2 regions of the Caballeronia sp. EK genome follow, and region 2 is predicted to be linked to the other one. Evidence: riboswitches for the same ligand, from Rfam matches in the RefSeq annotation. Region 2 holds a riboswitch; the other holds the start of a gene.

Region 1 (4,413 bases), on a different contig from region 2:
ATCGACGCCCTTGGCTTCGCGCAATGCGGCCTCGGCGCGCTGATTGAGCGTAGCGGTGAGCGACGAGGGATCGGCCGCTTCCTGCTCGTAGAAGAGCGTGATGTTGACGACATCCTGCGGCACCTGCGCGCTCGCCTGCGCCGAAAGAGAAAGCACGCCCGAAGGTTGCGGCTGGGTAATCACCGTCTGCGCGGCGGCCGTTTGGGAAAGGGTGAACGCTGCGCCCGACATCGCGAGGAGCGCGAGTGCGGCAGCGGTTTTCTTGTTGATCATCGAAGGACTCCGAACGCGGGATATCGCGTGATTCGCGACGGGATTTAGTCGCGGCCTTCGTGTCGTAAGTTCCTTGTTAGACGAGTTGTTCGGTAATAAAGCGCCACTGCGCTTCGGTCACCGGCGTGATCGACAGGCGATTGCCGCGCGCGAGCACCTGCATGTCAGCGAGCGCCTCGTGTTCACGCAATGCGGCGAGCGGAATCAGCGGGGTCTTCTTCACGAACTTGACATCGACAAGGATCCAGCGCGGCGTTTCCTGCGTGGACTTGGGATCGTAGTAATCGCTCTTCGGATCGAACTGCGTGGGATCGGGATACGCCGTCGAGCACACTTTCGCGATGCCCGCGATACCCGGCTCGGGACAGCTCGAATGATAGAAGAGCACGCCGTCGCCGATCTGCATCTGATCGCGCATGAAGTTGCGCGCCTGATAGTTGCGCACGCCGGTCCACGGCAAGGTTTTTTTCGGCGCGTGCGCGAGGTGATCGATGCTCGCTTCGTCCGGTTCGGACTTCATCAGCCAGTAGCGCATGATTGTTCGTTATGCGGAATCGACGATGCAAATGAAAACGGCACCGGAAAAACCGATGCCGTTCTTAAGATGGGTCCCCGCCACGGCCGCTAGGCCGGCATCCTGAACCTGGGTTCAAGATTGGTCGCGGTAAGCAACACTTCGGGTACATCGGACTAGCGACGCGCGCGCCCGTGCTGCAAGGTTCCGCAACCGTGCCAATGTGACATTGGTTCAAGGAATATATGACCTTGGCGCACCAGGCAGGGAAACGTCACTCTACACCAATCGTTTGCCTTTCGCAGCCCCGCCGCAGTTTCTTTTTTCGATTGACATTGCGCGCCGATTGCCTCGACGCACAGACATCTCACTGCACTTCGTATTGCGCGATGACGGCGCCGAGCTGCTCGTTCATCGAATGCATCGTGCGACGGATTTCCTCGGCAGGGAAGGCCTCGCCGTGACGCACGCTGTCCTGCAACTTAAGCAATTCCGACGCCAGCGAAAGCGCTGCCATCACCGCGATGCGATCCGTGCCGCGCACGTTGCTTGCATTGCGCACCTTGTTCATCTCGGCATCGACGCGCGCGACCGCTTCGCGCAATGCGCCTTCCGTTTCCGGCGAGCACGCGAGGCGATACGGCTGCCCGAGAATGGAGACTTCGATCTGCGTAGTCGTCATGCCTTCTCTCCTTGATGATGCTCGCCGTGCAATTCCGCTTCATGTGCTTCGCGGGAATCGGCTTCGAGGAGATCGAGTTGATTGTCGGCTTCGTCATGCTGCCCGGATTTCGCGCGCGGCAGCTTTTCGAGAATCGCGTTGAGGCGCACTTGCGCGTCGTCGATTTTCGCGGAGAGCGAATCGCGTTCGGATTGCAGCGTGTCGCGCTCTTCACGCACTTGCGCAAGCTCGGCCTGCACGTTCGCATAGTCGGCGCGCAGTTGTTCGAGTTGGTCTTGCAGCGCCTGGCGCGCCTGATTGTGGCGCTCGCTGATCTGGATCAGCCGGCCGATATTTCCTGACAGTGATTCGAGTTCGTTGAGCATGTGCTGCGTCCTCTAAAGACCTCGCATTTTAGCGCGGTTCAACGGAGCTTCCGATAATTGTCTCGTTTCGAGACGTAACAACATGCGATCTTGCGCTTAATCCTTCGAATCAAGCGCATGTCGACATGCATTCGTGTGCAGAAAACGCGAGCGCTGTTGATGGCTCGTGATGACAGGCCGGCCGATTCTCGTTCGATTCGTCATGTGCCGCGCCCAACTGTCCGCGCCGTTTTCTTGACGGCCCCAACACGCGCTCCTACACTTGCCGCACTTTTTGGTGCTCGCATTCGCGGATCTCGCGGATGCAGTCAAACGGGAAACAGGGAGCGAAGTCTCCGAAGTCCGACCGGGACCAACCTGGGACGAGCCAACCTGTGCTGCCCCCGCAACGGTAAGCGACCGCAACGCAAGTTGCAAGTCGTCTCATGCGCGTTTTTGCAGCGCGAGCGTGTGGATTTTCATCACACCGGGTTCATCGCTCGAATCGACTGCAAGAAACGTGTCGACGCCACTGCGCACGATGCGCGGGAAGGCGAGACGATTTATCGCCAGCCCGGATACCGGCCAGAGTTCGACGCATCGGCGCTGATCGCGCGGTGCGTTCGTCGCGCATCGTCCTCGCGGGGAGCGGGGTCGCGCTCACGCGAAACGGACACTTCATTCATGGTATTGCCACAGGCCGCCCTCAAAAACGGCCGCTCTCGTCATGGCGCGCTCGTTGCCGCGTTCATCGGTTCGCCGCTCGCCGGCGCCGCACATGCTGCCGATGACGCCTCGCAAACGCTTGCCCCTGTCGTCGTCACCGCGACGCGCGCGCCGCAGCCGCTCGCCGAATCGATCCCGCAGACATCGGTGTTCGATGAACAGGATATCGCCGACGCCAACGCCGACGATGCACTCGGCCTCATCGCGCTCGCGCCCGGCGTGCAGATCACGCGCAACGGCGGACCGGGCGCGACTTCGGGGCTCTACATACGCGGCGCGGCGTCGTCGCAGTCGCTCGTTTTGATCGATGGCGTGCGCGTCGAATCGGCGTCGCTCGGCGCGGCGCAGCTATCGCAACTGATGCTCGATCAGATCGGGCGCGTCGAAGTCGTGAACGGCAATGTGTCGGCGTTGTACGGCTCGAATGCGATCGGCGGCGTCGTGCAGATCTTCACGAAGGAAGGCGAGCCGCATCCGCCGCGCTTCAACTTCGAGGCCGAGTACGGCAGCTATCACACGCAGCGTCAATCGGCGGGCGTGAAGGGCGCGCTCGACAAGGACGGCCGCACGACCTTCAGCCTGAACGTTTCGCGCGAGAAAACCGACGGCTTTTCGTCGATCGATCCGAATATCGCGCCCGGCGCGAATCCGAACGCGAACGGCTATCTGAACGAGAGCGTCGCGGCGACGCTGCGCCACCAGTTCAGCGACAAGTGGGACGCGGGCGTGCGCTTCCTGCAATCGAACGGCATCAGCAGTTTCGACGATGCCTACGGCCTGCCGACCGATATCAACGAATCGCACGATCGCGTGCGCTCGGCGTCGGTGTTCGCGAACGGCAGGATCACCGAAAACTGGACCACGCACTTCACGATCGCGCAGGGACAGGACCGCGCGAACATCGAGCAGAACGGCGTCTATACGAACCGCTTCAATTCGGAGAACCGGCAATACACGTGGCAGAACGACTTCAAAATAAGCGATGCGCACAAGCTGCTCTTCGGTTACGAGCATCTCGATCAGACGCTCGATTCCGATCAACTCAGCGCGCCCGATCGTCACGTGAATTCGGTGTTCGCGGGCTACGTGGGTCACATCGGCGCGAGCGAATTGCAGGCGAATCTGCGTCACGACCAGTATTCCGATTTCGGCGGCGCGAACAGCTACTATCTGGGCTACGCGTATAACTTCGATGCGCACTGGAAGGCGAGCGCGAGCTATGCGGCTTCGTTTCGCGCGCCGAGCTTTGACGATCTCTACTATCCGTTCAGCGGCAATCCGTCGATTCAGCCGGAGCGCAGCCATTCGGTCGAGGCGGCGTTGCAGTACGCATCGAATGCGCTGGGTGTCGCGCGCGTGACGCTGTTCCAGACGCGCTATTCGAATCTGATCGACTATGTGTCCGACGGCGGTTTCTACTATGTTGCGCAGAACGTCGGGCGCGCGAAGGTGCAGGGCATCGAAGGATCGTGGGCGGGACATGTCGGCGCAACCGATGTGCGCGCGGGGGTCACGTTCCAGAATCCCGTCGATGAGACGAATCACGAGGACCTGACGCGGCGCGCGCGGCGTTTCGCGACGCTCACGGCGCATCGCACGATCGGGCGCTGGCGTGTCGGCGGCGAGTGGATCGTGAGCGGGCAACGCAGCGACTACGATTCGACGCTCGCGGGGTATGGCATCGTGAATCTATCGGCGCGCTACGACATCTCGAAGTCGTGGTACGTCACGGCGCGCATCGACAATCTGTTCGACAAGGACTATGAACTTGCGTACTCGTACAACACGCCACGGCGCGGCGCGTACATCACGTTGGGCTGGCATCCGTCGTGAGCCACGCGCCTGAGCGGCTTGCGCGTCCGCACGCGATGAAC
Region 2 (4,413 bases):
TCGTCGCGCGCTCGACATAGAGCGCACGTTCATCGAGCCCGAGTTCGCCGAGCACGCGCCGCACTTTCTCGAAGTTGCGGCCGAGCTTCATGATGACAGCCGCATCCGCCGCTTCGAGACGGCGCTTCAGATCGTCTTCGGGCAATACGCCTGAGAGTACCGACAGACTCTGATTGCGATACACGAGCGGCACGCCCAGCACCGCGACGCCGCCGAGCATCGAGCACACGCCCGGCACGACATGCGCATCGAAGCGCGCGGCGAGACGGTCGTGCAGATACATGTACGAGCCGTAAAAGAACGGATCGCCTTCGCAGATCACCGCGACGTCGCGCCCGGCTTCGAGATGCCCGGAGATCGTCAGCGCGGCTTCGTCGTAGAACGCGCTGATGATCGTCTCGTAGCAGAGCGGCGGTTCGAGCGCCTCGGTCGTCACCGGATAGACGAGCGGCAGCCGCGTCTGGGTATCGTCGAGATGCGATTCGATGATGCCGAACGCGTTGCCCTTCTTGCCCTTCGCGACGAAATAAGCGACTACCGGCGCGGCCTTGAGCAAGCGCAGCGCCTTCAGCGTGATGAGCTCCGGATCGCCTGGACCGACGCCGAGGCCAAAGAGACGTCCGCGCATCATTCGGCCTCCGAAGCAAGTGCGTTCACTGCCGCCGCCGCCATCGCGCTGCCGCCGCGCCGGCCGAGCAGGGCGACGAAGGGCACGCCGCGACTATCGGCGGCGAGCATCGCCTTGGATTCCGCCGCACCGATGAATCCGACCGGAAAGCCGAGGATGAGCGCGGGCTTCGGTGCGCCCGCATCGAGCATGTCGAGCAGATGAAAGAGCGCGGTCGGCGCATTGCCGATCGCGACGATCGCGCCTTCGAGATGCGGTCGCCACAGTTCGAGCGCGGCGGCCGAGCGCGTGTTGTTCATCGCGCGGGCGCGTTCGGGAATCGATGCATCGTTCAATGTGCAGACGACACGGTTATCGGCGGGCAGCCGCGCGCGCGTGATGCCTTCCGCGACCATGCGCGCATCGCACAGGATCGGCGCGCCTGCCGCGAGCGCTTGCCGGCCCGCGATGCCGGCGCCGGAAGAAAAGCGCAGATCGCTCACGATATCGACCATGCCGCACGCATGGATCAGGCGCACCGCGAGCTTTTCCAGATCGGCGGGAAGGGCGGCGAGGTCGGCTTCGGCGCGGATCGTCGCAAAGGACTGACGATAAATCTCCGCGCCGTCGCGGATGTAGTCAAGCATCGGCATGGCTCCGGGCGAGCCGTTCGGCCGCCTCTTCGATGGTCAGGTTGCTCGCGACGATGCGTGCGCCGCGATGCAGGTCATATCGTCTCGGCGCGACTGCATAGAGCGTCACCGGGACGGGATGCGCCGCCGCGCACGAACGCTCGCAGCCGCTTAAGTGCACCTCGCTTTCATCACGCGAGGGCAGCAGCGAAGCGAGGCGATGCGCGTCGGATTTGGTGTCGGCGTGGCTTTTCGCGCAGCCTTCCGAGCCCGCGCACGCGATGAGGCGCGCGAGCGGATCGCGCGGGTCGGTCGCGAGGCCGAGCGCGTGAAGGCCTTGCAACACGTTATGCGCGTCATGCGCGACGATGCCCGGTATCAGCACGCTTTGCCACGGCGTCATCGCGAGAAGGCCCTCGGCTTGCGTGTCGGCGATATCGGCGAGGGCTTCGAGCGTGGCCGCGTCGAGACGTCCGAGGGGCGTTTGCGCGCCTGCGTACCACGTCGCGCGATACGGCTCCGCGTGCGCGCCGAGGCGCAGCGATGCATCGGCAGGTGCGCGTCGCCAGTGCTCGATGGCTGCGTCGAAATCGAATGCTTCGAGAAAGCGCGCGATGCAGACACGCGCGAGCAGTTCGCGCATACGATGTTCTTCAGGCGTGGCCAGCGCGAGAAACCTGCGCAGCACGCCGGACACGAACGTCACCATGTCGCTGCGATGGATCGCGCCGAGCGGACACTGTCGCATCGTTCCCGCGAAGCCGAATGCGAAACGCGCGCCATCGTCGATTGCAGCGAGCCACAGGTCGTGTGGATGATCGAGCATCGCGAGGCGCTCGCCGGCGTCGAGTTGCAGCGCGAATTTGGGCGACAGCGCATGCAGCGACGCGTCGGCCTGCATCGCGTCGATGATTTGTGTGGCGAGCGCACGTGTGTCGTCGCTTGCGAGCGGACTGAGCATCACGTTGCGGATGTCGTCGCCGCCTGAGCTCGACGGACCGAGGCCCGCGTCGAGCGCGATGTCGATCAACGCGGCGTGGGCATCGTCGCGGATGCCGCGCAACTGGAGATTCGCACGATTGGTCACCTCGATCACGCCCGAGCCGCAGACACGCGCCGCCCGCGCGACGGCCCGCGCCGCGTGCGCGCTCAACACGCCGCCCGCAAGCCGCAGGCGCGCGAGCCCGCCATCGCGCGCGGGCACGATGCGCATCAGGCCCGGGCACGCGGATGCGCGCGGCGCGGCGTTGAGCGGTGAGCGGTTCAATGAAGTCAAAAGCGTGACCCGTTGGGCTTCGCGCGTAATGAGCGAACCGGTACACCCCGCCCGGTCGGCGTCGCGCGAATGCGATGAGTCGGCAGGTCTCTTGGCTGGCAGGTCTTCATTCGCGCCGGCCTTCCCGGTAAAAACCAGTGGCAGTGGAGCGCGGACTCGCTGCGTACAATTGCGGGGGCAGCCACAGTTTTCTGTGTTCCCTCTTAGGCCCTGGGTCTCTTCGACCCCGGGCACCGACGGACCTGTATTATGCCCGCTTTTATCGACCATCCAGGCGCTTCGGGGCAGCATCCTGAAGCGCATTACGAATCACGTGAAGGAGGCGGCGCATGTCGAACTGGCTGACCGTAGTGGGGATCGGCGAAGACGGCTGGCACGGGCTGTCCCGCGTCGCGCGCCGCGCGCTGCTCGACGCCCAGTCGATTCACGGCGGCGAACGCCATCTCGCGTTCCTGCCGGCGCGCATCGCCGCGAGCCGCGTGCCGTGGCCGAAACCCTTTTCGCTCGATGCCGTGCTCGCCGGGCGCGGCGACGGCAAGACGCGCATATGCGTGCTCGCGAGCGGCGATCCGATGTGCTTCGGCGTCGGCGCGACGCTCGCGCGTGAAGTCGCCAACGGCGAGATGCGCGTCATTCCCGCGCCTTCGTCGCTGTCGCTCGCGGCGGCGCGTTTGCGCTGGGCGTTGCAGGACGCCGTGTGCGTGTCGCTCGTCGGGCGGCCCGTCGCGTCGCTGCTCGCGAGCCTGCATCGCGGCGTGCGCCTGCTCGTCTTGAGCGCTGACGGCGCGACGCCCGCCGCCGTCGCCGCGCTCCTGACAGCGCATGGCTTCGGCGCGAGCCGCATGACCGTGTTCGAGCATCTCGGCGGTAACAAGGAGCGTCGTATCGACGAGCGCGCCGACGACTGGCGCGAGCCGCTCGTCGCCGCGCTCAATCTCGTCGCGATCGAATGCCGCACGCATGCCGGACACGCCGGGCCGCCGCTCACGCCCGGTTTGCCCGACGACGCCTATCGTCACGACGGCCAGCTCACCAAGCGCGACGTGCGCGCCGTGACGCTCGCGCGCCTCGCGCCGCAGCCGGGCGAATTGCTCTGGGATGTCGGCGCGGGCTGCGGCTCGATCGGTATCGAATGGATGCGCGCGCACGGCGCGTGCCGCGCGATCGCGATCGAATCGAACGAAAGCCGGCAGCGCCTCATCGAGCACAACCGCGACGCGCTCGGCGTGCCCGCGCTGCAACTCGTGAAAGGCGAAGCGCCCGCCGCGCTCGATGGCCTGAGCGCGCCCGATGCCGTCTTCATCGGCGGAGGATTGACCGTGCCGGGCGTGCTCGATGCGTGCTGGGCGCGACTGCGTCAGGGCGGGCGGCTCGTCGCCAATGCGGTGACGCTGCAAAGCGAGGCCGCGCTCGTCGAATGGCGCGTGCGTCACGGCGGCGAGCTGACGCGCATCGGCGTCGCGCAGGCGGAGCCGCTCGGCAGCTTCGATACCTGGCGTCAGGCGCTGCCGATCACGCTGTTGCACGCCAGCAAACCGTGATGCGTCATGCGTGAAGAAGCGCCGGGAAACACGAAGCGCGTGCTGCTGCTCGGCGGCACCGGCGACGCGCTCGCGATTGCGCGCGCGCTGCCGCCCGCGCATGTCTACAGCCTCGCGGGCCTCGGGCGTGTGCCGGGCGATCTGGCGTGCACGGTGCGCGTCGGCGGCTTCGGCGGCATCGACGGGCTCGTTCGCTACCTGCGCGCGGAGAACATCGCGCTCGTCGTCGATGCGACGCATCCGTATGCCGCGCAAATGAGCCGGCACGCGCACGACGCCTGTGCGCTCGCGGACGTGCCGCTCTGGGCGGTGCGCCGTCCCGCGTGGCAGCCGCAGCCGGGCGACGACTGGCGCGAT

What was found. Region 2 has a riboswitch for cobalamin ahead of cobG (precorrin-3B synthase). Riboswitches for the same ligand answer to the same signal wherever they lie in the genome.
Region 1: it holds a riboswitch for cobalamin, as region 2 does, so the genes downstream of both, IAG25_RS25275 (TonB-dependent receptor domain-containing protein) here and cobG (precorrin-3B synthase) in region 2, are expected to answer to the same signal.

What each region holds. Positions count from the first base shown of each region.
Region 1 covers NZ_JACSUE010000008.1:209,069-213,481, reverse strand. The annotation lists gene IAG25_RS25300 (SIMPL domain-containing protein) at 1-273, opposite strand, end outside; gene IAG25_RS25295 (EVE domain-containing protein) at 350-808, opposite strand; RNA gene ssrS (6S RNA) at 879-1,060, opposite strand; gene IAG25_RS25285 (cell division protein ZapA) at 1,155-1,469, opposite strand; gene IAG25_RS25280 (ATPase) at 1,466-1,834, opposite strand; cobalamin riboswitch at 2,091-2,417, shown strand; gene IAG25_RS25275 (TonB-dependent receptor domain-containing protein) at 2,498-4,372, shown strand; gene IAG25_RS25270 (FecCD family ABC transporter permease) at 4,408-4,413, shown strand, end outside.
Region 2 covers NZ_JACSUE010000006.1:32,133-36,545, forward strand. The annotation lists gene IAG25_RS18605 (precorrin-2 C(20)-methyltransferase) at 1-631, opposite strand, end outside; gene IAG25_RS18610 (precorrin-8X methylmutase) at 628-1,254, opposite strand; gene cobG (precorrin-3B synthase) at 1,247-2,515, opposite strand; cobalamin riboswitch at 2,580-2,768, opposite strand; gene cbiE (precorrin-6y C5,15-methyltransferase (decarboxylating) subunit CbiE) at 2,845-4,056, shown strand; gene IAG25_RS18625 (cobalt-precorrin-6A reductase) at 4,063-4,413, shown strand, end outside.